One region of the Paenibacillus sp. FSL R5-0527 genome, then DNA from elsewhere that is predicted to be linked to it. Evidence: riboswitches for the same ligand, from Rfam matches in the RefSeq annotation. Region 1 holds a riboswitch; each other region holds the start of a gene.
What was found. A riboswitch is a leader RNA that binds a small molecule or an ion and turns the genes downstream of it on or off. The one in region 1 is predicted to bind glycine.

Region 1 (10,722 bases):
TTCCTTTGGAACATCCTCTTGTGGCAGCCCGGAGAATTGCCGGCTGTCAGTTAAAACCGGAGACGACCTGAGAGACTTGCGAAAAAAAGACGGACATTTATCGTAATTCCAAGCATCACCTCCTTTCATGGGAGAAAAGTTAACACTAGTTGCCGTTGAGTTGAGAAAGAGAGCCGCTTCGGGCAGCGGGGAGCAAACGCTTGGCGGTCGGGCCCGGTTTATACGGCAAGCCGGATTAGAACATAACCAAAACGTGAAGCGGAAAACAGTGAGGTATCGGCGATAAATTCAAGCCTTCGTTGAACTACCGATGGGGTTAAGGTCGGTTGAATTATAAATTCGATAGGAAAAGTAGGTTATTTTCAATAAAAAATAAAAATAGGTAAATACTGGCTTGTTTTGAAAATAGTATATCTATGAAAATGAAAATGCACAAGTAGAATTTTATGAAAATATACATATACTCATAGAAAAATAGGAATATTTTACTATATTATTTGGCATCTAGCTGAATTTGTATGTTAGCTATATTGACATATGGTGCTTTTCGTTTTACATTAATTACAAAATGATATCGCGCGAATGAGGGTCATGGGAGAGTCCGCTTTGGAGGCGGCACCGAAGGAGCAAATAGCCGGCCATGCGGGGCGGCTTTGAATCTCTCAGGTACAAGGACCATGGCCTGACGCGACTCTGGAGAGAGCGAAAGCCACCCAAGGGGTACGTGGTTCCGGCCAACGGAAGCATCAAACTCTCAGGTAACGGGGACAGAGAGAAGGCAGCAAGCCTTTTTTCTGTCCTTTGTGGTGCTTGGAGGCAAGTATCGGCTTCCTTATATCGCTGGAAAAACTGCCGCTAAACGCGGTCTGCCGTCCTTGAATATACGTCGATATACGTTTTTCTTATCATGAAGTTGGTACATAGCAGCATACTCGGCATCGAATCTTGAATTCAGCCTGGCCCAAGCCTTCGCTTCGGTGCTGAAAACCGACCTTTTTGAACACGTACTAATAGGGAAAGCTGAAAGTAAGATTTTTGCGAAATGGTGAAAACAAAGATATGGGGAACGGGGAAGATGACCATGCGGTTTAAAAATGTATTTTCGATTATTGGTCCGGCGATGATTGGACCGTCCAGCTCCCATACCGCGGGGGCGGTACGGATCGGGCGTTTTGCGCGGCAGCTGTTGGAAGAGGTGCCCGCCGAAGCGCATATCTGCTTCTACGGATCGTTTGCGGAAACGTATCAGGGGCATGGCACGGATCTGGCCGTCGCCGGCGGGATATTGGATTATCGCACGGATGACGAGCGCATCCGGGAGTCGCTGCAAATCGCGGAAGAAACGGGGATAAAGCTTGACTTTACGACCGGCGTTCAGCCGGGGGTCCATCCCAATACGGTAAAAATCGCACTGGCCGGCGAAAACCGCAAGGTCGAGGTGACGGGCGCGTCGATCGGCGGCGGGAACATTGCGATCCAGGGCATCAACGGGTTTGAGGTCAAGTGTTCGGGCGAGCTGCCGACGCTTGTGATCGAGCATGCCGACCGCCAGGGCATGTTGGCCGGCATCACGGCGCTGTTCAGCCGGGCGGACGTGAACATCGGCTATATCATAACCGACCGGAAGGGCAGGACCGAAGAAGCCTTGACCGTCGTCGAGGCGGATGGGGCGATTCCGGGCGCGCTCATCGAAGCGGTCGAAAAGCTTCCGCACGTGAGCCGGACGGCTTACATCGATTTAACGTAAAGCGTTTGACATCAAAGTGAAGGGGTAGATAAACATGCGTTTTCGGAATTTGCGGGAGCTCGTCGTTTTGTGCGATAAGGAGGCCCTGACGATTTCGCAGGTGATGCTGCAGGATCAGGCGGCGGAAAGCGGCCAGAGCGAAGCGGAAATCATGGCGGCGATGGCTGAGTATTATCAAATTATGAAGGAAGCGGTACGCCGAGGATTGACGGAGGAAATTACCTCGACGAGCGGGCTGACGGGCGGCGATGCCAAAAGGGTGAACGAATACCGCGGCAGCGGGGAGCCCGCCGCGGGGGACATCGCCTGTCAGGCCATGGCTTACGCTTTGGCGGTCTCCGAGGTCAACGCCTCGATGGGGCGGATCGTGGCCACTCCGACGGCCGGCTCCTGCGGTATCATCCCGGGGGTGTTCGTCAGCGCGCAGGAACGTTTTGGCTGGGAGGATGAGCATCTGGTGCGAGGTTTGTTCTGCGCCGGGGCGATCGGGTACGTCATCGCCAACAACTCGTTTATCTCCGGCGCGGAAGGCGGATGCCAGGCGGAAATCGGCTCGGCGATCGGCATGGCGGCGGGCGCGATGGTCGAGCTGCGCGGGGGAACGCCGGAGCAGGCGGTGCACGCCGTCGGTCTGGCGTTGAAAAATACGCTGGGCCTGATCTGCGATCCGGTCGGCGGTCTGGTTGAAATCCCCTGCATCGTCCGCAACGGCTTCGGGGCGGTCAATGCGCTGGCGGCCGCGGATATGGCGCTTGCCGGCGTGCGCAGCGCGATTCCGTCCGACGAAGTCATCGACGTCATGCTGGAGGTCGGCTCCGCGATGCCCAGCCGGCATCGGGAAACGGCCCAGGGCGGCCTGGCCCAAACGCCGACCGGCCGCAAAATCATGAAAGAGCTGCGAAACCGGAAAAAATAAGCAAGCAGAGTCCCGCCCTTTGTACGATAGGGCCGGGACTTTTTTGGTTGAGGTGTCCGTTACGGGAAGACTAGCCATTGAGGCGCTTTCGCAGCTAAACGTACGATAAAAACCAGGCGCCGCCAGGGGCCTGGTTTTTATCAAGTTAAATAACGTTATTCAGTCTCTTTATTATCCGGCAGCGCGATGTTCACCGGCAGAGTCGGGCGCTAACAGCCGGCTACAGCCAACAATTGATCTTAAAGCCTTGAAAATAGCGGAATAAATTCCCTCTATTTCTCTCAAATGGATGGATATCGCCGAAATAAAAAGAGTAATAACGCGCTAAAATCAACAACCAAATATTAATCAATAAAAAGCGAAAACGAGCAATAAAAAAACGCTCAACACGGAACGAGAAAAATTTTTAAAGGTTTTTTGCAAAAAATACCTTGCCATCCGTCTGTGGAAGGAGTAAAGTAAAAATCGACCAATTGACTATATTCTTATTTTGGTCAATCAGTCATTTTCGCGAGGGGAGGTGCTATGGGGATTGGCTCAAATCAACCGTCGGGAAATGGTGATTGAAGCCGCCGTGAAATGTTTTTCGCTGTTCGGCTATAAGGCGACGACGATGGATCAAGTGGCCAAAATCGCCAATGTAGCCAAGGGGACTATATATACATTTTTCTCCAACAAAGAAGAGCTGTTCGATGAAATTCTCCGTTCCATCATTGCGGAGATGAAGCGGCTCACGGCGCAAAAGGTGGATGAGAATAAGCCTTTTTTCGAGAATCTCTATCAAAGCATGGATGCCTTGCTGGAGTTCAGAAGCGAGCATGAGCTGCTGGCCAAATTGTTTCAGGAGGTGCGCAATTTCGGTACCCAGCAGGCGCGGGAAGGTTTGGAAAAAATCGAAAGCGCCATTCTGGATTATTTGGAGCGGCAAATCACGCTGGCTGGACAGCGCGGTGAAATTCATGCATTTGATCCGAAAGTGATTTCTTTCGTCATGCTGAAGCTGTACATAGCGTTAACGTTGGATTGGAACAAAAACCACGAGCCGCTGGAGAAGGAGCGAATCAAGGAATCCATGCGGATTTTTCTGGCGGGAGGCCTGTCGGCCGAGCGGCCGCGCATGAACCATTAACAGTTCAAACTTAAGTGAGATGATATTTGGAGGAGTAGAGGAAGATGGAAAAGCTAAGAGCACTGATACCCAGGTTGTTGATTTATGTTGCGATCGTTCTGCTCATTGCGGGCGGAATCTGGATCCTGAACTCGAACCAGATTACCTCCGGCAGCGAAAAAGAGAATCGCCCGACGGCGTTTATCGAGGCTGATCAATCGAGCGCGAGCTTTAAAGTCGGCGGACGGATCGTCGAGCTGCTGGCGGAGGAAGGCGATGAGGTGAAGAAGGGGGATATCCTGGCCCAAATCGAAAGCGATGAGGTCAAAGCCAAGGTATCCCAGGCCCAGGCGGCGGTGGCCGTGACCGAAGGCCAGATCGGGCAAGCGGCAGCTTCCGTGAATGCGGCGAAATCGAAAAAAGCGGAGGGTGAAAGTGCCGTTTTCCTGACGGCGGAAACGATCGACAAACAGATCGCGCAGGCGCAGGCGGTGGTTCAGGCGGCCCAGGCCAAGGTTAATGGACTCAAAGCGGGAGCGCGCCCGCAGGAGCTGAAGCAGGTGAAAGTCCAAATGGAAGCGGCCAAAAAAGCTTACGACATCGCCAAGGACAATTTGCAGCGGACGTCAGGCTTGTTTGCCGAAGGGATAGTCAGCCAAGCCGATTTTGACAAAGTGAACTTGTCCTATACGCAGGCGGAAGCGTCTTACAACGCCGCGGTCGAGCAATACAACATGGCGAAAGAAGGCGCCCGACAGGAGGAGATCGATGCCGCCGAAGCCCAGCTTGAGCAGGCGAAAGCGGCTTTGGCGCTGGCCGAGGCCAACAAGGCGCAAATTGAAATCAAGCGCCAGGATGTGGACGCGGCCGTGGCGATGATCGAGCAGGCCGAGGCGGCCCAGCGGACGGCCGAGTCCGGCAAGAAGCAAGCAGCCGCAGCACTGAAGGAGGCCCAAACCTATCTGGGCTACACCAAGCTGATTGCTCCCGTAGACGGGGTAATTGTGTCCCAGTCGGCGGAGCTCGGCGAAATCGTAGGTTCCGGGTTCCCCGTTTTTACGATTCAGCAGACCGAAGCGGTCAAGACGGCGAAATTTTATTTGCCCGAAACCGAGATGGCCGGCCTGAAAAAAGGCGATATCGTAAACGTGAAGCTCGTTGCCGACGGCAGCATGCAGAAGGCCAAGGTCGTTACGATAGCGCAGGCGGCGACGTTCGCTTCGCAAAAAGCGACGCAGAATACCGGGGACCTGGACATCCGCTCCTTCGGCATTAAAGTTCAGTTCATCGATTTGCCGGACACCGCCGCGACCGGGATGACCGTGGAATGGTACGGCAAGGACGGCGGAACCTCTGGGGGACAGGCGGGAACTGAGGAATCGCCGGACAAAGCGGGCAAAGCGGACAAAGCAGGTGAAGCCCAGTGAACGATAGGCTTACGATAGGCTCTATGCTGGCGGAAGAGTGGAAAAATATTTTCAAGGACCGGGTGATCTTCGTCATCCTGCTGATCGGGCCGATTTTTTATACGTTTTTTTTCGCCTCCCTTTACAGTCATCGGGCGGTTTTGGAAATTCCCACGCTCATTTACGATGAAGATCAGAGCCAGTTAAGCCAGCAAATCATCCAGGCGCTGGATGCGCATCAGTCGATCAAAGTCGTCGGGGAAGTCCATTCGAGCCGGGAACTGCGGCAAGCGATCGATAACGGCGAAGCCAGAGCCGGGGTGATCATCCCGGCCGATCTGGAAGCCAAGCTGAAGCGGGGAACGCCGACGCCGATCGTCGCCGCGGTGGATGGCACCAACCTGATGATCACGAACGCCGTCGTCAAGGGCGCCAACGAAGTGGTCACGACGTACAGCTACGGAACGACGACCAAAAAGCTGCAGCAGCAAGGAATGAAGGATGAACAGGTGAGCGCGACCTTATCGATTATCCCGTTTACCTCGCGTACACTTTATAACCCGACCTATGATTACGTGGATTTCCTCGTCACCGGGATGGCTGGAACGACGCTGCAGCAGGTCATGTTTATGGCCGTCGGGATGGCGGTCGCCCGGGAAAAGGAAGAGCGGACCTGGAGCCGCTTCGCCGTGTGGAAGAGAAGCCCGTGGAAAATCATGTTCGTCAAAATGTTTCCGTATTGGCTTATCGGTATTTTGAACGTCTTCGTCGTCATGGCGATTCTCACCTCCGTGTATGAGCTGTCGTTCCGCGGGTCGGCGTGGTCGATTTTGCTGATCGCCGTAGTCTTCTCTTTTACCGTGGCGTCAGTCGGTTATTTGCTCAGCCTGATTGCTCCCAACAAAATCACGGCGCTGCAAATTTCCATGCTGGTCGCGCTCCCTTCTTTTTCGCTGTCGGGACATTCCTGGCCGATGGAGGCGATGCCCAAATTTCTGCAGGTGATCGCCCACGGCCTGCCGCTGACCTATTTTCTCGAGGCGGTGCGCGCGGTGATGCTGAAGGGGCTAACGACCGCCCAAGTTTTGAAGGATTGCATAGCGACCGGTTTGATCGGTTTGATCACATTGCTGGCGTCGCTGCTTTATTCCCGGTTTGTATCGTTCAGACATACTGCGGATCACGATGCGGACCAGGTGCTGGCGCCGCCGGTTCCGGCGTTCGCGGAATCCTCGCAGCCCCCGGTAATGGCGGCCCAAACGACGACAACGCCAATGTAGGATGTACGATGCACGGCCGGCCATGACGGCAAGGATTTCCTCGACATCAGCACGCGATCACCGAAAAGCAGATCGAGCAGCTGCTAGTCGAACATCGCTCGTGGTGCCGGGAGTGACCGTGGCCCGCTAACCTAACAGTACAATTCTAGTCTAGTTCTAAAAGTTCCGCTATTTTGCGCGTTTCAACCGGTATCGCCAAATTAGCGGAACTTTTTGTGTCTATTTTGGGGGAGAGGCGATTTGGGAGTTGGGCGAAACGTTTGGTAAAGCGAGAGTGACGAGCTTCTACGATCAGACAGAAGTGGTGTTTCATTGTTATAGGCCATCAGTCCGACCTAAATCAACTGCCAAACGAATTAAAGTATTCTTTTCTTGGGGTGGGAGGCAGATCAACACTTACTGTCCGGGCGCTTTGCACGATTATCCCGTTTGATCAGGTAGCAGAGAAACAGGCAAGCTCGGGAGAAGAAAATATTTGGTGGAGAAGCAGATAGGTTTGAGATAATTTAGAGCTTAGGAAAAGAAATCAGGTTTAGGGGAAGTGAAACAGACCGGACAAGAGATCAAGACAGGAGATCAAGGACAAGACGCGAAGGAAACGAAAAGACCGTGATTATGCTGTAGCATGAACCCTTCAATCTGCAGCAACGCTCGCACTCTTCATGCTAACCCACTTCAATCAAATTGCACCGCATTAAGCTAACCCCTTCCGTTCCAGCGCCATGATCAAGCCGCAACCGCAAGGGGCTGGTTCGGTTGGCGCGCGATCAGCTTGCGGTAAGGGATCGCCGGAATCGCCACACACATCTGCAGTAACTTCTGCCGAATCGTTTCTTCCGCTCCAGGCAGTCCTCCTTGCAGGCGCAGCCGGCGGCGTCCGGTGTATTCGTTTAGATACGCCTGCAGATGCTTCAGCCCCAAGGCTCCATACGTACTCTTCAGCGATTCCCACGCCTCTCTCACCACTCTCCGCAAGGGCGCATACAGCCGAAAGGCCTGAGGGAACAACTGTACCGCCGATGTATGGACATCCACATGCCCGTTGATGAACGCATCGAGTTCGTGACGGTTCGCCCTTTTCTCGCTTCCCCGCTTATGCGGCACCAGGCGGATTTTGACCTGCTCCGGCTCGCCCGACTCCGTGACCGTGCAGCCGGCTACGACCGCCGAGGCATACGGATGCGAAAGCTGACACCGGGACGGGTTACGCCCATACTGATCGCTGTTCACCTTCACGTCTCCAGAAAGCAGCTCCCTGGCATCGAACTCCCCCACGGCATGGCGTATTTTTTGCAGCATCGACCACGCGGTTTTGTAGGTGACCCGGATCACCTTGCTCAGCCGCAGCGCCGAGATGCCGTCAGGGAGCAAGAACAACTCCAGCGCCTGAAACCACTTCACCAAGGGGAGATGCGTTCCTTCAAAAATCGTGCTGACCAAAGGCGATGTTTGATGCTTGCACTTTCCGCACTCGAACAAAGGGATATGCCGGGAGGTCAGTCGGCTGCACCGGGTGTGAGCGCAACGCGGGCAGACAAAGCCGTTTGGCCACTTCATCGCGATTAGCGCCTCCATACAGTCCTGCTCGTTGTTAAAACGGCTGCTGAATGGTTGAAGTTGCGTTCCCGCATTGATCTTCATGTTTACTCGCCCCCGAATCAAGAATTCACGTACATATGTTCGTTTTTACTTTATTATACCAAACGCACGTTCTCTTATCAAGCCAAAAATCTCACCTGAACCGCCTCATTTTTTCCTCATCTTTTTTGTTTTTTTCTCCTATCTTTTTTTGGAACCCTTGCTCTAGCCCCCTTGCTCCCTGCTCCCTGGACGAAAGGGATAATCTTGCAAAGGCAGGCAGCAGGCAGGGACACCACCAAGACACGGACCCTTTAGTCAGCCCCTCACCTGGTGTCGATTTGTGACACTGCTAAAAACGGCTACTGTGCAAAAGATGCACGCTAACTAGCACCGCGACCGCTGCGCTTAGTTTTCTGTAACCAATCTATCACCTTTGTAATTGTACCATTGTGTATAATTGATTCCAGTCTAAGCATGACGGCGGAAGGAAGGGGAGCATACATATACCATGACGACCATTCTGATCGTGGAAGACGATATGAGCTTGAACAAGGGGATTGCGTTAACGCTGGCCCAGGACGGAATTTCGATCGAACAGGCCTATGATTTGGCCGGCGCGGAGCGGCGGCTTGCCGCAGGGGGCGTCGATTTGATCGTGCTCGACGTGAATTTGCCGGACGGGAGCGGGCTTGATTTTTGCGAAAAAGTAAGGGCGGGGTCGCGTGTGCCGATTATTTTTTTGACCGCCAACGATATGGAGTCGGACATCGTCATGGGCTTTGAGCTCGGCGGGGACGATTACATCACCAAGCCGTTCAGCCTGATGGTGCTGCGCTCCCGGGTGATGGCGGTGCTGCGCCGCTGCGATTTCGGACAGGAGGACAAGGCGGTGATTCCGCCGTTTCTGTTCGACTTCGGGAGAATGGATTACCGCAAACAGGGGCAAAGCATCAGCCTCAGCATTACGGAGCAGAAGCTGCTGAAAACGCTGGTGGCCAACCGGGGGCAAATCTTGACGCGGGAGCAGTTGATGGACGCCGTGTGGCTGCGGGAGGCCGAATTTGTGGACGAGAACGCCCTGACAGTGACGATTAAAAGATTGCGCGCCAAAATCGAAGACGACCCGTCCGCGCCGAAGTACATCAAAACCGTATACGGTCTCGGATACATGTGGGCCGACGCGGGGGTGCGGCGATGAGCGGCGGCGGAATTGACAGAGCAACCGGCCAAAGCGGGCAAGGCAGACAAGGCGGCCAAGGCAGACAAGACGGCCAAGGCCGATCCAGCGCGCAAGCCGGCTCCCGAGGCCGGAACGCCCTTGCTTTTGCCCCGGTCTATGCGGCGTACGGGACATTGTTCGGCCTGCTGGTGCTGGGCTACCCGGTTGCGGCCCGGTATTTGGCCGGGGAGGTGTTCGGCCCGCCGCTCTGGCTGTCCGTGTCCTTTGCCGCGGCGATGTTCCTGGCCGCCGTTTCCTTCGCCCTGCTCCTGAGGGCCAGAGCGGCGGCCGCGATCCAAGCGGCTTTCGACATTGTGGACGCGGCGATCGGCGGCCGGCAGCGGCTCACCGGCTACGCGGAAACGAATCTTTCCGCGCTGGAAAACAAAGTGTTCCGCTATGTCGAGCTGACCCGGGCGCGCGAGCGGCAAATCGAAACGGAACGGAGCAAGATCAAAACGCTGATCTCCGACATTTCGCACCAAACGAAAACGCCGCTTTCAAGCATCATGCTGTACAGCGAGCTGCTGGAGGAAGTTCCGGATCTGCAAGAGGATGCCCACCAGTATGCGGCTCAGATCAAGCTCCAAGCGGCGAAGCTGGACTGGCTGATCGGCTCGCTGGTCAAAATGTCCCGGCTGGAGGCGGGCATGATCTCGCTGCAGACGGCCGTGTCCCCGGTGATCCCCACGATCACGCAAGCCGTATCGCATGTGTATGCGGCGGCGGAGCGCAAAGGCACACGGATCGCGATTGACTGCGATCCGGCGGCCGCGGCGAAGCACGATCCGAAATGGACCGCGGAGGCGCTCTTCAACCTGCTGGAGAATGCGGTCAAGTACAGCGAGCCCGGAAGCGGCGTGCGTATTTCGGTTCAGGCGGGCGAAATGTTCACCCGCATCGATGTCGCCGACCGGGGTATCGGCATCGCGGAGAGCGAATGGAACGATATTTTTAAACGCTTTTACCGCAGCAAGCAAGCGGCGGGGCACGAAGGCGTCGGGATCGGCCTGTATCTGGCCAGGGAGATCGTTACCGCCCAGGGCGGGTACGTTAAGGTGTCGTCCAAACTCCGCCAGGGAGCGGTGTTCTCTGTTTTTTTGCCCGCGATTTAGGGAATTCTGTCGATATTGTTATTTTTCAGACACCCGGGAGTCAGATTGATCTGCTACATTTAATCCTGTACGTGCGTACAGGTTTTTTTATTGGGGGGAGGAAAAGGACATGCCGATTCTGCAAATCGAGGGGCTTAAGAAATATTACGGTCAAGGAAGCACCGCCGTAAAGGCGCTGGACGGAATCGACCTGAGCGTGGAAAAAGGCGAATTTGTCGCAATCGTCGGCACGAGCGGCAGCGGGAAAAGCACCCTTCTCCATATGCTGGGCGGGCTGGACCGCGCGACCGAAGGCAAGGTGTACGTCGACGGAAACGATATTTTTGCGATGGATGACGAGAAGCTGACAA
Region 2 (10,722 bases), 2.7 Mb from region 1:
AAATCCCTGTTAGCCAATATCCATTCTCTACATCAGGAGGTAATTCCCATGAACCCGAACATATCCCTTGCCTCCGCCTCGATTTGCTTTTACGGCGCCGGTTCGATGGCCGAAGCGATCGTGCGCGGACTGATCCATAAAGGCGTCGCCGCCGCGGAGCAAATCGCCATGCTGAACCGCTCGAGCCAGGAACGGCTGGCCTATTTGTCGCAGACTTACCGCGTCACGGCCGCAAACGAGGAAGCCGCCAAACGGCAGCATCTCCGGGAAGCTTCGATCATCGTCCTGGCGATGAAGCCGAAGGATGCCGGGGAAGCGCTTAGCGAACTCGGCCCGATGCTGCGCGAAGGGCAAATGATCGTCTCCCTGATCGCCGGTCTGTCGATTGCGACGATCCAGGCGCTGCTCGGCGGCAACATCCCGGTCGCCCGGACGATGCCGAACACGTCCTGCTCCATCGGCCGCGGCGCCACCGGGATCTCCTTCTCCGCCGAAATGTCGGAGGAGCAAAAAGCGCAGGTCTTGTCCATGTTTCAAGCGGTCGGCATGGTGAGCGTGATTCCGGAGGAACGGATGGAAATCCTGACCGGTGTTTCCGGGAGCGGCCCCGCATATATTTATTACATGATGGAAGCGATGATCGAAGCGGGCATGGAAGGCGGCCTAACGTCCGAGCAGGCGCGAGAGCTAACGGTGCAAACCGTGCTTGGCGCCGCCCTGATGATGGCGGAAACCGGCGAAAATCCGGCCAAGCTCCGGGCCGACATCACTTCGCCGAACGGCTCGACCCAGGCGGCGCTGGAGGTGCTCGAAGCGGGCGGGTTCCGGCCGAACGTGAAAGCCGCGGTGCACCGCGCCGCCGAGCGGTCTTTGGAAATGGGCGAGGCGGTTCGAAAGTCGCTTTTGTAAGCCAAAATTCTGGATGAAGCACGAAGGAGGACGGCCTGGATGAATTTTTCGGACATTCCGTTGGAGGAAAAACAAGCTGCGCTCAGCGAACTGCGCGGCGTCAAGGAGCAGCTTGCCGCCCGCGGCTGGCTTCCGGCCATGAGCGGCAGCTTGTCCGTCCGGGTCGGAAGCTTTGCGCCGGGCAATTATCATTTTGCGGTGACGTCGGGCATGAAAGGCCGGACGAACCTTCCGGCCGAGGAGTTCCTGTTTGTGGACGCCGCCGGAACGCCAAGCGAAGCTACGAAGCTGACGCCCGGCGAAGATGCGCCGGTCCACGCGAAGATCTACCGGATGACCGGCTGCGGCGCGATTCTCCACGTGCACACCGTATTTAACAATGTGCTCAGCGAATATTTCGGCGACGAAGGATTCGTTCCATTGCAGGGCAACGAGCTGATCAAAGCGCTGGGCATCTGGGAGGAGGACGCCGCTGTACGCATCCCGGTCGTGCCGAATTACGCCGACATCGCCGAAATGGAAAGGCGGATTCCCGCCGCGCTCGACACCCGGGTTCCCGGCTTGTTGCTGCGGGGCCACGGCATCTACGCCTGGGGCTCCACCGCGTTCGATGCCGTATCCCGTCTGGAGGCCTTCGAATTTATGTTCGAAGCGTTGTACCGCTCCCTCCTGCTCCCTCCCAAACGCAAATGATCGCACCGAGCAACCTTGCGGCCAGCGAAGCAAAAAGAGGCAATGCGATAAGCAAGCCGAATCCTCATCGCTGCCGCGAGGTTTTTTTGCCTATCACAGGCCTTTATCTTTCAAGAAACTCCGCATAAGCTTTGGCATCCATCAACTTGGAAAAAGCGGCGGCGGGGTCTTCCCGAAGCTGAATCCGCACCATCCATCCCCCATCGTAAGGTTCCTCGTTCACCAGCTCGGGCGCCGTTTCCAACTCCGTGTTGATCTCCAGTACCGTTCCGCTGACCGGCGTAAACAAATCCGCCACCGTTTTGACCGATTCGATCGTGCCGATGCCGTCCTGCGCTTCCACTTCCGTTCCAAGGTCCGGCAGCTCCACAAATACAATATCGCCCAAGCGATGCTGAGCCACGTCGGAAATGCCGATTTTTACCGTTCCGTCCCCCAAATCCAGCACCCATTCATGTTCATCGCTATACCACAGATTTCCCCTAATATTGGCAGACATGCGTATTCCTCCTCTTCCGGATCTTTCTCGTTCAGATTATTCCAAACCTAGCTGTAGTGTCAATATTACTAACATAATTTATAGATTCAAAAAATGAAAGCGTTGCATAATACAAAAATAAAATATTTTTTATATTTTCATGATAAGTTTATTGACATATTTCGCGGTTTTGAGTATTAATGTAGATGTAATCAGCGGTTGAAGGCAGAGGGAGAGATTACAATTCCAGGCAATTGTAACGCCGAAGGAGCAAGCCGTTGCGGAAGCGGTGAATCTCTCAGGCAAAAGGACCTCTGCCGGACGCGTCTCTGGAGAGAATTCGTCTTTATCGACAGAAGGCGGATCACCCAAGGGGAAACCTGCTTTTTCAAAAATGCCGGAGCGCAAGATGACCGGTGTTTTGCCGCAGGGTAACTCTCAGGTACAAAGGACAGAGCCCGGGAATATCCGATTCGTTTGCCGGTCGGAATTTCTTGGCCTGTCTTTTTATTTTTTCATGATATGTGCAGGTAAAATACGGCCCACCGCGGCCAAACGAGGTGATGAAATGTCCGAACCCGTAGAACCCCTATTGCAACGAACGCCGCTATACTCTTGTTACTCCCGGTATGAAGGCGTGCGCTGCATCGATTTCGGCGGCTGGGAGCTGCCGGTGCAGTTCAGCGGCATTCAGAAGGAACACGAGGCCGTGCGCGAGCGGGCCGGCTTGTTTGACGTATCGCATATGGGCGAGTTTTACGCCGAGGGTCCCGGAGCGGGAAGTTTTTTGCAGCGGATGACGACAAACGACGTGAGCCTGCTGGGGCCGGGAAAAGCCCAATACACCCTGCTCTGTTATCCGGACGGGGGCGTTGTCGACGATCTGCTGGTGTATAAACGGGACGAAGGCAAATACATGCTTGTCGTCAACGCCGCGAACATCGCCAAGGATTGGGAATGGCTGCGCCGGCATCTGCCCGCCGAGGGCGTCAGTCTCTGCAACGTTTCCGCCGCCACGGCGCTGCTGGCGCTGCAGGGACCGCTGGCCGCCTCCATCCTCTCTCCCCTGTGCGAAGGGTATGATCCCAGCGTTATGCGCCCCTTCACGTTTAAACCCGCGGCCCGGGTCTGCGGCATTAAAACGCTGCTCTCGCGCACCGGCTATACCGGCGAGGACGGGTACGAGCTTTATGTTGCCGCGGAAGACGCCCCGGCCCTTTGGGACGCGCTGATGCGGGCCGGCGAGCCTCGCGGACTCGTGCCGGCGGGGCTCGGCGCCCGGGATACGCTGCGCTTTGAAGCCGGCCTTCCCCTCTACGGGCAGGAGCTGTCGCCGAGCATTTCGCCGCTGGAAGCCGGCCTCGGCCGGTTCGTGAAGTGGGACTCCGGCCCGTTTATCGGGCGCGAGGCGCTGCTCAGGCAGCATGAAGAAGGCGTACTGCGGCGGCTGGCCGGTCTGGAGATGATCGACCGGGGCATTCCGCGCGCGCATTATCCGGTGTTTGCGCCGGGCACCGAGGACCCCATCGGTGAAGTAACCACGGGCACGCAATCGCCGACGTTCAAAAAAAACCTCGGCCTGGCGCTGATCGCCGGCGCCCACGCGGCGGCCGGCACCGTGCTCGAGGTGGAAATCCGCGGCAAACGGCTGAAAGCCAAAGTCGTCCCCCTGCCGTTTTATCGCCGAAACGCATCCGCCAAGCCGTGAAAGGAGTACGAGAAACTTATGATAAAACACCGTTATTTGCCGCTGACCGAACAGGACCGGGCCGAAATGCTGGAAGCGATCGGCGCGCCTTCGCTCGAAGCGCTGTTTCAGGATATTCCCGAGGAGATCCGCTTTAAAGGCGCGCTGCCGGTTTCGCCGCGGCTCGACGAATACGCCTTAACCCGGCACATGTCCGCGCTCGCCGCGCGCAATGCCGACACCGACCGTTACGCCAGCTTCCTCGGCGCGGGCATTTACGATCATCATATTCCTTCCGTCGTCCAACACGTCATTTCCCGCTCCGAATTTTACACCGCATATACGCCGTACCAGCCGGAGATCAGCCAGGGCGAGCTGCAGGCGATCTTTGAGTTCCAGTCCTACATCTGCGAGCTGACCGGTCTTAAGGTGGCCAATGCCAGCATGTACGACGGAGCGACGGCACTTGCTGAAGCCGGCTCGCTGGCTGCGGCCGCCACCCGGCGCAAGCGGCTGGTCGTGGCCCGGACCGTTCACCCCGATGCCCGCGAGGTGCTGGCGACTTACGCGCGCGGCCTGAATCTGGAGATCGCGGAGGTCGGCTGGGAAGCGGGCGTTACCGACCGTAAGGCGCTGGAGACGGCTATCACGGAAGACACCGCCGCCGTGCTGGTGCAAAACCCGAATTTCTTCGGTTCCCTCGAAGATATCCGCGCCATCGGCGAGCTGATCCATGCGCGCGGAGGCCTCTTGATCGTCAGCTGCAACCCGCTGTCGCTGGGCCTGCTGGAAGCGCCGGGCAAGCTGGGCGCGGATATCGTCGTCGGCGACGCGCAGCCGCTGGGCATCGCGCCTTCCTTTGGCGGCCCGACCTGCGGATTTTTCGCCGTGGCGGACAGCTACATGCGGCGGATGCCCGGGCGGATCGTCGGGCAGACGACCGACCGTAACGGCAAGCGCGGGTTCGTGCTGACCCTGCAAGCCCGGGAGCAGCATATCCGCCGCGAAAAAGCGACCTCCAACATTTGCTCCAACCAGGCGCTGCTCGCCCTCGCCGCGTCTGTGTATATGTCGCTGATGGGCAAACAAGGCATGGCCGAGGTCGCGGAGCTGAACCTGCAAAAAGCGCATTACGCCAAAACACGCCTGGCTTCCATCCCGGGCGTAGGCCTCCCCTTTCCGGCCCCGGTTTTTAATGAATTCGTCATCCGGCTGCCGGAAGGCGCCGATCCGCAGCGGCTGCAGCAAAAGCTGCTCGAGGCCGGATTTATCGGCGGATTTGATCTGGGGCGCAGCTACCCCGAACTCGCCGGACATGTGCTGATCGCCGTGACCGAAAAACGCAGCAAAGCGGAAATCGACCAATTCGTCAGTGTAATGGAGGAATCGATATGCGCGAAATAAATGAAACCAAGCCGGAGGAATTGCTTATTTTCGAACGCAGCCGGCCCGGAAGGATCGGTTATTCCCTGCCGGAATGCGACGTCCCCGCCGTGCCGAAGGAAGAGCTGGTGCCGCCGGAAATGCTGCGCCGCGAGGGGCTTTCGTTCCCGGAAGTGTACGAGGTCGATGTCGTGCGCCATTATACCGCCTTGTCCCGCCGCAATTTCGGCGTTGATAACGGGTTTTATCCGCTTGGCTCCTGCACGATGAAATACAACCCGAAAATCAACGAGGATGTGGCCCGTTATCCCGGCTTCGCCAAAATTCATCCATATCAGCCGGAGGAAAGCCTGCAGGGCGCGCTGGAGCTGATGTACCGGCTGCAGCGGGATTTGGCCGGGATTACCGGCATGGACGAGGTCACCCTGCAGCCGGCCGCCGGAGCGCATGGGGAATGGACGGGCCTGATGATGATCCGCGCCTATCACGAAAGCCGCGGCGAGAAGCGGACGAAAGTGATCGTGCCGGACTCCTCGCACGGCACCAATCCGGCCAGCGCTGCGGTCGCCGGCTTTGAGACGGTGACCGTCCCTTCGAACCAGCGCGGCATGGTCGATCTGGACGCGCTGCGGGCGGCCGTCGGCGAAGATACCGCCGCCCTTATGCTCACCAACCCGAACACGCTTGGCCTGTTCGAGCAGCAAATCGTGCAGATCGCCGAAATCGTCCATGCCGCCGGCGGCCTGCTGTACTATGACGGCGCCAATTCGAACGCCATTATGGGGATTACGCGGCCCGGCGACATGGGCTTTGACGTCGTCCACCTCAACCTGCACAAAACGATGAGCACGCCGCATGGCGGCGGCGGTCCAGGCGCAGGTCCGGTCGGCGTCAAAAAGCGGCTCGCGCCTTTTCTCCCCGAGCCGACCGTCGTCCTGGACGAATCCGGCCGTTACGCCATCCGCGGCCGGCGTGCGGAGGGGGCGGCAGGCTTCGCCCCGTTGGTAGGCACGGAAAACCCGCCCGGTTCGGTTAGTTCCGTTGGTTCGGTTGGTTCGCTCGGCTCGGCTGGCTCGGTTGGTTCAATTGGTTCGCCTAGTTCGCCTGGCTCGGTTGGTTCGATTGCGCCTGGTTCGCCCGGATCGGCTGGCTCGGTTGGTTCAATTGGTTCGCCTGGTTCGCCTGGCTCGGTTGGTTCGATTGCGCCTGGTTCGCCCGGCTCGGCTGGCTCAGTTGGTTCCGACGGCCCGTCCGTCTCTCCGACTTCTGCCGCCTTCGTCGGCTCGCCCAGCCCAGCCCCCGAAGGCAACTCGCCGGGTACACAAGGCTCAGCCTCCATCGGCCGGGTCAAAGCGTTTTACGGCAATTTCGGCATTCTCGTCCGCGCTTACGCCTATATCCGCAGCTTGGGCCCGGAGGGACTCCGCCAGGTTTCGGAAAACGCCGTGCTGAACGCCAACTATATGATGAAACGCCTGGCTCCTTATTACGAGATGCCTTACGAGGATCAGCCGTGCAAACACGAATTCGTCATGTCCGGCAGCGGGCTGGCCCAATACGGCATCCGCACGCTTGACGTCGCCAAGCGGCTGCTGGACTTCGGCTACCACCCGCCGACCATCTATTTTCCGCTGAACGTCGAGGAATGCATTATGATCGAGCCGACGGAGACCGAAAGCAAGGAAACGCTGGACGGGTTTATCGATTGTATGATCGCCATCGCCAAGGAAGCGGAGACGAACCCAGGTCTCCTGCTGAACGCCCCGCACACTACGCCGGTAACGCGCCTGGACGAAACCGGGGCCGCCCGGAAGCCGGTGCTGAACTGCGCCTGCGGGTAACGGAAACCAATGAACGACACACCAAATGCAAAAGTGCAGTTGATTTTCGCCAAAAAGCCCCAAAACAGCTGATCAAGTGCAAAAGTGCATTTCATTTTCGGATAGTATGCTAAAATTCACCAATTTAAGCCGAATTAACTGTACTTTTGCATTTCAACCGCTCAAATATGGGAATTTACGACAGATGAAATGCACTTTTGCATTTCCTTGCAATAAGTCGTAACAACCAGGGAACAAAGACACGAATAAAAGCAAAACCGCCTTCCCGGGAAGGCGGTTAATTCATGTTCCACGAATAAGGCCCGGCTTAAAAGAAAAACGCGAAATAGATCACGATCGCCAGCAAAATCCGGTACACCGCAAACGGCACCAGCTTGACGCGGCCCACCAGCTTCAGGAAAAAGCGGATCGACAGCAAAGCGAACAAAAACGCGCTTATGAACCCGGCGATAAAAAAGGGCAGGGTGTCCGACGTAAAATATTGCAGGTTTTTGACCAGCGAAAGAGCGCTGGCTCCGGCCATAATCGGCACTGCCATGATGAAGGTAAAATCGGCGGCCGCCTTGTGGCTTAAGCCCAGCAGCACCCCGCCGGAAATCGTCGATCCCGAACGGGAGAAGCCCGGCCAAATCGACAAGCATTGGAAGAGGCCGATCGTAAACGCCTGCTTGTAAGTGATTTGGTCGACGGTTTCCACCTTGGCCCGCTTTGGCGCAAACCGGTCGGCCGCAATCATGAGCAAGGCCCCGACCACCAAACCGATCAATACCGTAGCCGTCGAGAACAGATGCTCATCGATAAAATCCTCAAGCAGGACGCCCAATACGCCGGCCGGAATCAGCCCGACAATGACCTGGGTTAGCTTGAGCCGCGATCCGCCGCCATGTTTAAGCTGCCGAGGCTGGTACGACCCGTCCTCCGCCACGATCATCTCGTCGGACCACGCCGAAGCGCTCCCTTTCTTTCCCATAAAACGGGACAGTCCGAGCAGTTCCATAAACCGGTTCCAGAACACGACTACCACGGCCAAAATTGAGCCGAGCTGGACCACAACTTTAAACGTGTTGGCTACGTATTTGGTACCCAGCAGTTGTTCGGTCCGCAGCCACATATCGTCCACAATGATCATATGCCCTGTCGACGAGACGGGGGCAAATTCCGTAAGTCCTTCCACCATCCCCAGAATAATTGCTTTGATCAGATGCAAAAAATCAATCATTTCAGCTTCTCCTTTGCTAGTCAATCATCCCATCCGTCATTCTACCATTCGTCCATTCTACCATTTCGCCTATGATTTCGTCCATCAGTCCGCCGGCTGCTCCGGCTGCTCCGGCGTCCGGCGGGCGCCGCCGCCCCTTCTTTTGCGCAGCCAAAACACCAGCACGGCCGCCGCGGCGACGGCAATCACTCCGTAGGCGACATGGGAATAAACGTCCATAAACGCGACGATTTTTTCCCAGTTGCCTCCCACCGCCGCGCCAACCAATACGAGGGCCACGTTCCAAATCAACGTGCCGATCGTCGTAAACAGCAGGAACAGTCCGAACTTCATTTTGGCCATTCCCGCCGGTACGGAAATCAGGCTGCGGATGAGCGGGATCATGCGGCAGAACAGCACCGTCCAGTAGCCGTAGCGGTCAAACCAGGCGTCCGCTCTGCGGATGTCCTCCTTTTTGAGGCGGAGAAAACGCCCGTAGCGGTCAACCCAGCCTTCCAGCCGGTCCACGTTAACCAGCAAGCCGATCCCGTACAGGATCACCGCCCCCAAGATCGAACCCAAGGTGGAGGCGAGGATGACCCCGGCCGGAGTCAGGCTGGTGTAAGTGGTCATAAAACCGCCGAACGTCAAAATCACTTCCGATGGAATCGGCGGAAACACATTTTCCAGGGCGATGAGCAAAAAAATACCGAAATACCCATACTGCTCCATAAAATCCGTAATCCAATTATTTTCCACGTCGTACCTCCAAACCGTTTTATCGAATCGCTTTTTTCACATTGCGCAAATAACGGGCCCGAATCAGCAGAAAATAGGCGGCTTGCGCAAGCAAAAAGCTGGCTAAAATGAAGGCCGTCTGCCAGGCCACGGAAAAGCTGAACAAGCTCTGCATCGCCTTGAACGCGAACAAGCTGTGCACGATCGCCAGCGCGATCGGCACGAAAAACAACAGGCCCACCTGTCTGGTGACGATGCCGGCCAATTCTTTTTCCGTCAGCCCCAGCTTCGCCAGCGCCCCATACTGCCGCCGGTCATACTCCAGATCGCTGTACAGCCGGAAATAAAGGAAGCTTCCCGCCGCGATGAAAAACACCGTACCGACCAGCAGGGCAAACAGCAGCAGCGCCCGGTACGTTGTCCGCTGCACCTCGTATAACGTGCCGCTTACCGTCAAGGCATAGGGCTTATCCATGTCGTAGCGCATTCTTCCGTGATCCGTCAGCTCCGCCGCTACGCCGAGCGTCGATTCCACTTTATCCACATAGAAGCCGGTAAATCGGTCGACCCGCCGCTCCCCATCCTTCGACGCCGCCTCCAGACGCTTCAGCAGTCCGTCGCTTACGACCAACCCGGAAAAGGAGCCCTCCAGATCGTTCCCCGCCCGCTCGATCAAAGATTCCGGAATCGCCACATGCCGCGTCAGTCCGCTTTCCCGGACCCGGGTGCCCGCCGCCCCTCCGGTAAACACATAGCTGGCCGGTTTTCGCTGCTCCAACAGCCGCAATTCCCGCTCCGAGCCGAGCAGCACCAGCGCTTCCCCGTCCGCGGGCTCCTTCTCGTCAAAAGCGATCCCCGCCGCCGTCACGGCCCGTTTATAACCGGAAAACGAAATCAGCGGCATCCACGCTACGGGAAAATCGGATGTCGAAGATACGACCTTGGCATAATAAATCGGCAAACTTTCCGTACGATACGCCACCCCTTTGGCGTCCAATTCGCCGCGAATCCGCCGCAGCTGGCTCTCCTCCACGCTGCTTCCCGCCTTGGCGACATATCCGATATCGGCCGGATAATCCGCCGCAAACCCGTCCGCCAGCCGGTTGATCGAGGCAAAAGTTCCTACCGCGCAAAACGCCATCGTTGCGATGATGGTGACGAGAAAAAACATCCGCGCGTTTTCCTTCATCCGGTAGGCCAGGCTCGACACCGTGACCATATTTGTTTTTTTCCAATAAAAACGCAGCCGTTTTTGCGCCGCCCTGATCAAAAAGACGCTGAGCTGCGTATAGAAAAAATACGTTCCCACGATCGTCATCGCCGTCACCGGAAGCATGCGGACCAGCACGCTCGAGGCCGTCGCCGTCGCCGCCAGCGCATATGCGCCGCCAAGCAGCCCGGCCGCGAGCAGCGATAAGGCGGCCGACGTCTGCGGCGGCCCCGCCGGCTTCATCCCGGCCTGAAACAGCTCGATCAGCCGGTGGGAGCCAAGCAGCAGCGTCGTGCAGAGCGAGATCAGCAGAAACAAGAGCAAAAACGCGGCGATCGTCAGCAGCAGGCTGGGCCAAGGAACGTGAAACGGCAGCGGAGATACGCCCAGCAGCTCGGAGCCGGCCAGCAAAAACAGCTTGGCCGTCAGCAGCCCTACGCCGATCCCGCACAATATCGAGCTTGCGCCGATCAGCATATTTTCCAGAAATACGAGCTTGCGCAGCTGCCTTTCCGTCATCCCGTGCAGCAGCATAATCCCGAAATCCCGCTTGCGGGAACGCAGAAACGAACCCACGGAATAGAT
Region 3 (10,722 bases), 1.9 Mb from region 1:
CATCCCTGCCATCGCCTCCGTTTATGAACGGCTGACCAAAATGAAAGTCAGCGAAAGACATCCTTACGGAGGCGAGCTGGTATTCACCGCTTTCTCCGGCTCGCATCAGGATGCGATTGCCAAAGGCATGAAATGGCGCGAGGAACAAGAACCCCGGCATTGGTCGGTCCCTTATCTGCTGATTGATCCCAAGGACATCGGCAGGGAGTACGAAGGCGATATTATCCGCATCAACAGCCAGTCCGGCAAAGGCGGGATCGGATACGTGCTGCAGTTGAAGTACGGACTCGATCTTCCGGCAAAAATGCGCGAAAACTTCGGATATTTCGTTAAAAACGTATCGGATCAGCAGCAAAAAGAACTGCTGCCCGAGGAAATCTACGATATTTTCTTGAAGGAATATGTGAACATTAAAACGCCTGTCGAGTTTATCAAATACCGTATTACGGACAATGAAGATTTTCAAACCATCGTCACGATCCGGACCGGCGATGAAGTCAAGGAAATCGAAGGCACCGGAAACGGCAGACTCGATGCGATCAGCAATGCGCTGCAAGCCTATCTGGGGTTGGCATACAGCGATCTGGTCTATACGGAGCACGCTCTGGAAACCGGCTCTAAATCGCAAGCCGTCTCTTATATCGGCATCACGGCATCCGACGGCAGCGTATATTGGGGTTGCGGCGTTGACGTTGATATTATGACCTCCTCCGTGAAAGCCCTGTTTAGCGCCGTGAACCGGTTTAGCCGCAATACCGCAAACTGGGGGAATATATGATTCAATAACTAAGGAGCTGCTTGGCAGCTCCTTTTATGTTTTTGTCTTCTTATTTTAATGTCAGATTGGTTATAAAGGACCTGTTATCCCCTGTTGGCCCGGCATTTACGAACATGGATGGACGGAAAAGATCGAGAGGTGTTTCAGGAGGAAGTAGCGATGTTATTCTCATCGTAAAAAAATGAACTCTATCGGGGGGGTATTTCGTATAACATCTCGTATACCCATTGCTGTACAAGTCAATATTATTTACGTGCGGCATTGTCGGGTTGATACAACTTACTTTACAAAGGGAGATGGAGCAAATGTGGTTGGAGTATGCCTGGGCACTACTCATTCTTATCGGTTTGGAAGGATTGTTATCGGCCGACAATGCGCTCGTTCTTGCGGTTATCGCGAAACATTTGCCGGACGAACAGAAGAAACGAGCGATTAACTATGGAATCATGATGGCCTTTGTCTTTCGTTTTGCCGCGTTATTTGCGATTTCCTTTATTGCTAACGTCTGGCAGGTGCAGGCGATTGGTGCGGCGTATCTCCTATACTTGGGCTTGAAGCACATCATCCAAGCGCGGTTCGGCAAGAAGAATGAGGATGTGCACAAGGACACGAAACAAGAGTCGGCAGGGAAAAGTTTTTGGCCTACAGTAGGAAAAATTGCGCTGGCAGACCTTGCCTTTGCGATCGATTCCATCCTGGCTGCGGTGGCGCTTGCGCTAGGGCTGCCGGACTCGCCGCTTGGCGAATTCGGGGGGATGGACGCAGGCCAGTTTATGGTCGTATTGCTCGGCGGAATTGCGGGCCTGATCTTAATTAAATTTGCGGCGACTTGGTTTGTAAAACTTTTAGCCCAACGTCCGGCGCTTGAGACGACGGCTTATGCGATCGTTGCATGGGTTGGAGTAAAGCTCGCCGTCATCACCCTTGCCCATGAGGATATTGGGGTTTTGGATCCTCATTTTCCCCATAGCACGGTCTGGACGATTGTCTTCTACGCTGTCCTGGTGGCGATCGCCCTAATCGGGTGGTTTGCACCCAGCAACAAACCATCCAAGGCGGGTAATGCCTAACGGACATTCGCCGTAGGATTTTAAGTCCTACGGCTTTTCTCATGTCTTAAACCCTACCCACAAAGTTGAAATATACATCACATAAATACACGGGCTTATTTCGTCCAGCTCTCAATCACTTTCACGCTGTCGCCGTCCTCCGCGAAGTGCAGGAACTGCATCACGTCACCGGCAGTCTTTTCGCCGGTCGTTGCGTCCTGATTGGTGATTCTGTAATGAATGGCCGCCCAATCTCCGCTGATTAGCATATTATCGAAGCTAATACGCTTTACATCGGTCGATTCAGCAGCGTTCTTTACGGAAGCCTTGTATTCCTCAAGGGTCATGGTTTCATCATTCGTATGGTACTGCAGGTTGCTGTCATAAAAGGTATCTGCCCCTACCGACCAAGCATCAAAGCCCTGATTCCAATTTTCAAAATCGTTCAATATGGCATTTTGAATCTTCTTAGCCATATCGTTTTCGATCGGCGTGGGATAGGTAACAGGATACTTGGCTTCAAGATCCGTTGTATCAGGGATCTTCGCATTGACGATGGCATCCAATGCAGCCTGCTGTGCCGCTTTCGCCTGGTCGGTCTGGAAACTTGTCAAACCGTCAAAATCTGCGCCCTTTGTTCCGGCCCAGCCTTCCACAACCCGAGTGCCCAGTTCATCTCCATAGTCCTTGAAGTGGACAAACTCCATCACGCTTCCGTCCGAAGTTTTTTTGGTCTGTCTGTTGGTCGTTGAAATGTCGTATCGAATCGCAGCCCAGTCACCGGAGATGATCATATTATTGAAGTTGCCCATCTGAATATCGCTGGACTGCAGCGTCGCATTCATGGAATCCTGATATTCCTTCAAGGTGAGCTTCACACCGTGTACGTTATAAAGGGAATCCTCAGTATACAGAATATCGCCCCAGGTTTCCCAGGCATCATAGCCTCTGTTCCAGTTTTCAAACCCGTTCAGCAGTCTATTCTGAATGTTCTTCCCCATTTCCGTGTCGATGGGGGTGGGATTGATGATTGGGAAAACAGCCGCAAGTTCTTCCGTGTTATCGTAGGAATCAGAAATACTGACTACGGGTTCAACCGAGCTGGAATTTGCTGTATCTTCAGCATGGCCTGAATCCGTAGTGGCTCCACACCCCGCAGCAATCATCCCGATGGCCAAGGCTGTCATGCTCGCCATCAACATCTTTTTCATATTCTTTTTCATGTTCTCAATCTCCTTCTGTGTTATCGTTGTTAGGATTACTGTGTGTATGAGCATATCTTAATGGGCGAAGGTTGAGCGAAAGTAAAAAGAAGTCATAATTCATATGAAAGCAAAAAAGAAGCGCAAACCGCACCGGAGTCCGATTTGCGCTTTTTATTGTATTTCATACGTTAGACGGGTAACGTGATAATAAAGGTGCTACCTTCTTGAGGTTTACTTTCCACGCAAATTTCACCGCCACACAGGGAAATGATGCGGAAAACAATGGAAAGGCCGATGCCGTTGCCCCGTACAGCGGAGGTCGTGTCGTGCTGATAATATTTCTCAAAGATATGCGCGGCGGTTTCTTCGTCCATGCCCACACCGCTGTCGGAAAATTTAAGCGTAAGCTGATCTGAGGTGCATTTGGCGGAAATTTTGATTTCTCCGTGTTCAGGGGTGAATTTGATGGCGTTGCTAAGCAGATTGATCCATACCTGTTCCATCAGTTCCGCATTGCCCACATAAGATATATCGTCAACATCCAGCTCCAGCTCAATCTTCTTCTGTTCGATTTTCGGAAGCAGCAGGATTGCACACCGTTTTATTTGCTCGGATAAATCGTATGCTTCTTTTTCGGTGATGATTTCACAGGCTTCGACCTTGGAAAGCAGAAGCGTGTTCTGCGATAGTGTGGACAAACGAAGGGATTCATCGGCAATGACCCGAAGATACTGAATCCGTTCCGGGCTCTCAATGCCGTCTCCTGTGTCAATAAGGTATTGGGCAAACCCGGAGATTGAAGTAATCGGCGTTTTGAATTCATGGGAAAACTCGTTGACAAAGTTTTGCATCTCTGCCTTCGTGTTTTTCAGTTCTGCCGTCATGCGATTAAATCCATCATAGATGGGTGCATATTCTTCCGCCTTTCTGCTGTCTAACCGCACCTCCAGATTGCCGTCGGATACTTCTTTTATTCCAATCAACAGATCACCCATTTTCCGGCGGACGGATCGTAGCGTAAAAAGTGTTCCCAAACCGACAACAATAATCATAAGCGGAATGATAGCCAGCATGGAAAGAGCGTTCTCCCTGTTCATGCCCAGCCAGTATGTAGCGATAAGCCCATAGGCCATCACTGCGCCGATAACTACGATTGCGTCTGCAATGAAAACCCACCGGAATTGAACCAGCTTAAAGATCGCGTCTTGATTATATCGTTTCATGGCCGCCTCCCATCTTATGGATGACCGCTTTATATCCAAGTCCCCGAATGGATATCAGGTCGAATTCTTTGCACATCGAAAACTTGTTGCGCAGACGGCTGATGTAGGTTTTGATGGTATCGTACTCTGTCTCGGAGTCGTAACCCCAAATCTCGTCCATCAACTGCTGCTTGGTGAATACGACATTGGGATAGGAGAGAAACTTGTACAGCAGGTCAAATTCCTTGTTTGTCAGCGGAATTGTTTCTTCGTTATATTGGGCGGAAAAGGTGTTCTGCTCCATGGAGAAGCCGCCGATCACAATGCGCTTTTCGTTGGCAATCTGTGCTCGCCGCAGCAGTGCCTCAATACGCCAAATCAGTTCCTCATAGTCGATGGGCTTTGTCATGTAATCATCCACGCCCGAGGCAAATCCCTCCTTTTTGTGGGAAAAGGCGTTCATGGCCGTCAGCATGATGACAGGCGTCATATCGTCGCTATCCCGCAGGGTGCGCACCAGTTCATAACCGTTCATGTTCGGCATTTGAATATCCACCACGAGCAGATCCATATGTTCGCGATCGAGAACTTCCAACGCTTCTTGGCCATCAGCAGCTTCTTTGATTTTATATAGTGGGCTGAGTTTCGCTTTCGTCAAAAGACGCAACATCTGGTCATCTTCAACGATAAGAATGGTGACCATACATTCCCTCCTTTCAGAGTTATTTTAAAGTATATCTGCGAAGGGTTGAACGGAAGTAAATAGAGTAAATCATCAATGAGTGTGATGATTTGTGAGCTATGGTTTTAAACGTTTGAGGTATATTTGTCCGCATTTTATTATACCGTATTTTGCACTATCTAAACTGATAAGGCCCTCGTATGATTTGTGTTCGGGATAACCCTTCGCTCGGTTAAATGAATAAAGTTATCCGTTACGTTTACCGTTACAGACAGCCCGGGGAAACACTGCCGTAATCAAACCTGGGCGAATGGGAATTATCTCGTTGACAAAATTTTTCACTGCGAGTAATATTGAAAAATATTTAAATGGGTTGTTACAATAAAAATTAAATAGTTGGCAAGCTATGATTGCTATGGATCGTACTATAGCAGGAGCAGCTTCTGGAGAGACCGCGGGATTCCGCGGCGCCGAAGGGTTCACAATCTCAGGCAAAAGGACAGAAGAGTACTGAATATCTATTTGTTATTTCGAAAATAGTTAATAACAAGTCTATTTAGTTATTCTTATGACCGGGAGATTGGAGCGCATCCAGTCTCTTTTTTTATTGGATTTAATCCATTGTTCAACTTTTCACGTTAAGGAGGAGTTTGGTTTGGCACAACAAGAATTAAAGAGGGATTTAGAAAATCGGCATGTTCAACTGATTGCCATTGGCGGCACCATTGGTACCGGATTGTTTCTCGGATCGGGCAAAGCCATTCAACTGGCGGGTCCGTCCATTATCTTTGCTTATTTCATCGTGGGGATCGCCGTGTTTTTTGTGATGAGGGCGCTGGGAGAACTCCTGTTGTCCAAAGCCGGATATCAATCTTTTACGGACATTGCCGAAGACTATCTTGGACCGCGGGCCGCGTTTATAACCGGATGGACCTATTGGTTTTGCTGGATCATGACGGCTATGGCCGATGTGATCGCGGTTGGGGTGTATGTACAATATTGGTTTGATATCCCGCAATGGGTGCCTGAAATTATCTGCTTAGTTGTTTTATTAGGACTTAATCTGTTAACCGTAAAAAATTTTGGCGAATTGGAGTTTTGGTTTGCCTTAATTAAGGTAGTGACGATTCTCGCATTAATTGCCATTGGGGTCGTCTTGCTGGTGATTGGATTCAAAACGGATACGGGAATGGTTACGGTCAAAAATATTTGGGGACATGGCGGCATATTTCCAAACGGAGTTCCCGGGTTCTTGCTTTCCTTCCAAATGGTTGTGTTTGCCTTTGTTGGTGTGGAGTTGGTGGGGGTATCGGCCGCGGAAACATCCAACCCGGAAAAAAATATCCCCTCGGCGATTAATAAAATTCCGCTTAGAATTTTATTCTTCTACGTCGGCGCGATTATTGCCCTATTGTGCATCAATCCCTGGACGGAGCTAAGCCCGTCAGAAAGCCCTTTTGTTAAAACGTTTAGTTTGGTCGGGATTCCGATTGCCGCGGGAATTATTAACTTTGTCGTATTAACTTCAGCCGCTTCCGCTTGTAATAGCGGGATGTTTTCAACCAGCCGAATTTTATACAATTTGAGTAAGAATAACCAGGCTTCATCCCATTTTGCCAAGCTGAATAAAAACCATGTGCCCAGAAACGGGTTATTGATCTCCACGCTTGTCCTATCCGGGGGAGCTCTTTTGAGCAAGCTTATTCCGGAGCAAGCGTTTGGCGTCGTCACCACCATTAGCGCCATTTGTTTTATTTGGGTCTGGGGTGTGGTTCTTGTTTGTCACATCAAGTATAAAAAGACGCAGCCAGAGTTGCAGGCAAAATCGAAATTTAAAGCTCCGTTTACCCCCTTTGTTAATTATGCAGTTCTGACGTTGTTTGCTATAATTCTTATAATTATGCTGGTTGCCAAAGAAACACGCATGGCCTTATTATTGACGCCGCTGTGGTTTATTCTGCTGTTTGCTTTGTATTATTCGAATCGAAGAAAAGCGGGTAAATAATCTTAAACAGTGTCATTCCAGAATCATTAATCATTGGGGAGAACAACATGAAGACGATCACGGTGCAAAGTCTTGCGAATATGTTTCATATGGAAGTGCTTGCCGGGGCGGGCCGTATGGACCGTGTGATTACCCGTCCGCGGGCGCACAGACCCGGGCTGGAGTTTGTGGGGTATTTTGATTTTTTCCCCATGGAGCGGGTGCAAGTGCTTGGCCGTAAGGAAGTTAACTATCTACTGACATTATCTATTGAGGAACGCAAGCTGCATATCGGCAACATCGTCAAATATCATCCGCCCTGCTTTATTGTGACGTCAGGACAGCAGGAGATCCCGTATCTGACCTTGTTCTGCGATCAGGAGGGGATTCCGCTGCTAAGGACGGAGGAGACGACAACGGAGTTTATCGCCAAGCTGGACAGCTATTTGGTCAAAGCGCTTGCGCCGGAGATATCGATCCATGGGGTATGCGTGAATGTATCGGGCATTGGCGTCTTGCTCCGCGGCAAATCCGGGATCGGCAAAAGCGAAACCGCCCACACGCTCATCAGAAGGGGCCACCGGTTCGTTGCGGACGATATTGTGGTGCTGAAGAAGCTGGGGCCAACGACTTTGCTCGGAACGCATAACGAAACCACGCGCGAATTCCTTGCGCTGCGCAGCATCGGCCTGATTAATGTCGTACGCCAATACGGGCGTAGGGCTTTTCAGGACGAGACGCGGATTGTACTCGACATTGAATTGGCTTCATGGCGGGAGAATGCTCTGAACAATGAGCTGGAACGGGAACCTCAATTCACGGAATATCTCGGCGTCAAGATTCCGCATATCGAGGTCCAGCTCCAGCCGGGACGAGATGTGGCCGGTCTGATTGAGGCGGCGGCCAACAATTGGTATCTCAAGCAGCTCGGCTATAGTGCCGCCGAAGAGTTCATGCAGCGGATCGAAAACAAAATGCAGTAAGTGCGGTTGGATTACAAATAGATACTTCTTGTGCTCAGTATCGTCCCCATAAAATAGAGAAACTTTAGGGTCCTATTTTCCGAATTTGAGCCTATTCATCACGATAGGGGAACTATTGGGTCTTATTTTTCGATGAACACGTCGAAAGGCGGCCTTTCGCTACTAAATCGTGGGAATAGCGCCATAAAATTCCTTTATTATACGCAACATGGGGGATATCGGCTGAAATAACGCCTTTTTTTTTCCTTTATGTTGTCACCCGAGATCGGCCGTCTCTATTCATTACCATGATACCGCCCTTTGGGCACTACCAACGGAGAGCCCGAAATGGGATCTTGTATCACCGTGCAATCGAGCCCAAAAATGTCTTTTACCAATGTGGTTGTAATCACCTGAGACGGCTCGCCCTCCGCCACAAGCTTTCCTTGCTGAAGCGCAAAAATATGGTCCGCATAACGCGCGGATAAGTTGATATCGTGAAGAACCATGACAATCGTAGTTCCGTGTTTACGGTTAAGGTCCGTGAGCAGGTCAAGAATTTCGACTTGATAGGTGATATCCAAAAAGGTTGTCGGTTCATCGAGAAATAAAATGTCGGTTTGTTGCGCCAGAGCCATGGCAATCCAGACGCGCTGCCGTTGACCGCCGGAAAGCTCGTCAATATTGTGATTGGCAAACTCCGTTATATCCATAATTCGCATCGCTTCGGCAACGGCTTCATAATCTTTTTTAGTCCATCCGCCGAACAACGATTGGTGCGGAAACCTTCCCCGTCCAACCAAATCCGCTACCGAAATGCCTTCCGGAACAATAGGGGATTGCGGCAGCAGTCCAACCACGCGCGCCAGCTGTCTTGGCGGCATTTTGCCGATGGGCTTTCCGTCAATCGAGATTTTGCCGGATTTAGGCTTTATCAGCCTTGCCAGTGTTTTCAGCAGCGTGGACTTTCCGCAGCCGTTGGCTCCAATAATAACGCTTATTTTATGACTGGGGATAACAAGGTCTACACCTTGGATAATCGTTTTATGATCATAGCCGGCCACGAGCTGTTCGGCTTGAAATAGATGCGTTGGTTTCATTATAACTCGCCCTTTCGATTCATTCGGATGAGCAGGAAGATCAGATACGGCGCTCCGAGTATTCCGGTCATGATGCCCACAGGGAATCTGTACTCGAAAGCAAATTGTCCGATTAAATCTGCCGCCAACACTAAATTTACGCCAACAAGACCAGCCGGGATTATGTTCGAGAAGCCGGCTCCGGCCAGTCTTTTCGCGATCGGCCCCGAAAGGAAGGAGACAAAAGCGATTGGCCCGGTGGTAGCGGTAGCCAGAGCAATCATGCACACAGAACTCAAAATAAGCGCTATTCTTGTCTTGTCCGTGTTCACTCCAAGCGAAGTGGCCGATTGTTCTCCAAGTTCCAATAGACTTAGATGTTTTCCCAGCACGATAGCAATAGGCGTAAAGATCAATACCGTTAGGACAAGAGGCGGAAGTTCGTGCATTTGCGAGCCATTCAGACTGCCGCTGAGCCATCTGATCGCTGCGGGAATATCTTGTTGAGCGCCAACCAGCAGCAGGTAGGAAATCAGGGCGTCAAGCATGGCCTGTATGCCGATTCCGACGAGGATCAACCGCCCGACCGAAAATGTCTTCCCCCTGGACAGTACATAAATAATGATAACCGTAACAAGACCGGCAATCACCGAAGCAACGGAAACAACCGCCCGGTTTGAATGAAGTAGGGTGATGCAAAAAACAGCCGCCGCGCTTGAGCCGGAGGTAATCCCGATGACATTCGGGTTCGCAAGGGGGTTGCGCAGCATAGTCTGGAAGATGTATCCGGCAACACCAAAAGCAAATCCGGCGAAAAGACCTGCCAGCATTCTCGGTAGACGTATCGAATTCACCGCAAAAGACACGCCTTTGAGCTGCTCTCCCGAAAGCGCCCGGATGACATCTTGAACCGGATAAATGGTGTTTCCCAGTAACAGCATAGCGCAGCAAAGCAAGCATGCAAGTACTGCAAGGAAGCCGGTGATCAGTATCCACCGGCGGCGTCTTTGACGCCGGCCCGCCATGATAAATTCAACAGAATGATTTTTCATAATGAACGCACTTTCGATCTCATCGCTAATATGATTAGGATTGGAGCTCCTATAAACGCTGTAACCACACCGACTTCAAGTTCTCCCGGGCTGCCGATGAGCCTGCCGCACACATCCGCTATTGTCAAAATGATGGCTCCCGCAATAGCTGACATGGGGATTACCAAACGCAGATCGGGCCCAAGCATGAGACGGATGACGTGCGTGGCCAAAAGCCCGATAAAACCAATCGGGCCTGCGAGGGCCGTAGTCGCCCCGCATAGAACAACACCTGCAAAAGCCGCGACAAACCGCAGTAATCCTGTGCGAACGCCGAGTCCGGTCGCGGCATCATCCCCCAATGCCAGCGCATTTAGCGCCGGTGCAGTCATTACGGCGATCAGTATGCCAACGATCAGAAACGGGGTGAATGTGGCTATAGCGCTCCAGGTTGCCGAGCCGACGCTGCCCACTTGCCAGAACCGGAATTGATCCATGACATAGGAGCGTGGAATCATGATGGCGGTGACCAGAGAAGAAAGCGCGGCGCTTGTGGCGGCTCCGGCCAAAACAAGCTTAATGGGCGTGGCGCCGCCACGCCCCATAGAGCCGATTCCAAATACGAACACCGCAGTAATCGCGGCTCCGGCTAAAGCTAGCCATATATATTCATTTGCGGTGCTTATATTCAAAAATGCAATTCCGCAAACCACAAACAAGGACGCGCCTGTGTTCACTCCCAGTATACTC

Region 2: another riboswitch for glycine. It lies ahead of gcvT (glycine cleavage system aminomethyltransferase GcvT); the one in region 1 lies ahead of sdaAB (L-serine ammonia-lyase, iron-sulfur-dependent subunit beta).
Region 3: another riboswitch for glycine. It lies ahead of NYE69_RS02115 (amino acid permease); the one in region 1 lies ahead of sdaAB (L-serine ammonia-lyase, iron-sulfur-dependent subunit beta).

Annotation. Positions count from the first base shown of each region.
Region 1 is NZ_JBBOYI010000001.1:2,310,148-2,320,869, forward strand. It holds glycine riboswitch at 583-688, shown strand; gene sdaAB (L-serine ammonia-lyase, iron-sulfur-dependent subunit beta) at 1,082-1,747, shown strand; gene sdaAA (L-serine ammonia-lyase, iron-sulfur-dependent, subunit alpha) at 1,782-2,663, shown strand; gene NYE69_RS10125 (TetR/AcrR family transcriptional regulator) at 3,196-3,792, shown strand; gene NYE69_RS10130 (HlyD family secretion protein) at 3,837-5,198, shown strand; gene NYE69_RS10135 (ABC transporter permease) at 5,195-6,457, shown strand; gene NYE69_RS10140 (IS1595 family transposase) at 7,184-8,098, opposite strand; gene NYE69_RS10145 (response regulator transcription factor) at 8,547-9,236, shown strand; gene NYE69_RS10150 (sensor histidine kinase) at 9,233-10,372, shown strand; gene NYE69_RS10155 (ABC transporter ATP-binding protein) at 10,482-10,722, shown strand, end outside.
Region 2 is NZ_JBBOYI010000001.1:5,049,513-5,060,234, forward strand. It holds gene proC (pyrroline-5-carboxylate reductase) at 49-909, shown strand; gene mtnB (methylthioribulose 1-phosphate dehydratase) at 949-1,602, shown strand; gene gcvH (glycine cleavage system protein GcvH) at 1,706-2,101, opposite strand; glycine riboswitch at 2,300-2,404, shown strand; glycine riboswitch at 2,408-2,537, shown strand; gene gcvT (glycine cleavage system aminomethyltransferase GcvT) at 2,649-3,788, shown strand; gene gcvPA (aminomethyl-transferring glycine dehydrogenase subunit GcvPA) at 3,807-5,171, shown strand; gene gcvPB (aminomethyl-transferring glycine dehydrogenase subunit GcvPB) at 5,159-6,991, shown strand; gene NYE69_RS22300 (undecaprenyl-diphosphate phosphatase) at 7,299-8,210, opposite strand; gene NYE69_RS22305 (DedA family protein) at 8,295-8,921, opposite strand; gene NYE69_RS22310 (ABC transporter permease) at 8,968-10,722, opposite strand, start outside.
Region 3 is NZ_JBBOYI010000001.1:458,146-468,867, reverse strand. It holds gene leuA (2-isopropylmalate synthase) at 1-778, shown strand, start outside; gene NYE69_RS02135 (TerC family protein) at 1,075-1,848, shown strand; gene NYE69_RS02130 (nuclear transport factor 2 family protein) at 1,944-3,050, opposite strand; gene NYE69_RS02125 (HAMP domain-containing sensor histidine kinase) at 3,221-4,255, opposite strand; gene NYE69_RS02120 (response regulator transcription factor) at 4,242-4,937, opposite strand; glycine riboswitch at 5,350-5,429, shown strand; gene NYE69_RS02115 (amino acid permease) at 5,572-6,921, shown strand; gene hprK (HPr(Ser) kinase/phosphatase) at 6,969-7,883, shown strand; gene NYE69_RS02105 (ABC transporter ATP-binding protein) at 8,159-8,962, opposite strand; gene NYE69_RS02100 (FecCD family ABC transporter permease) at 8,962-9,993, opposite strand; gene NYE69_RS02095 (FecCD family ABC transporter permease) at 9,990-10,722, opposite strand, start outside.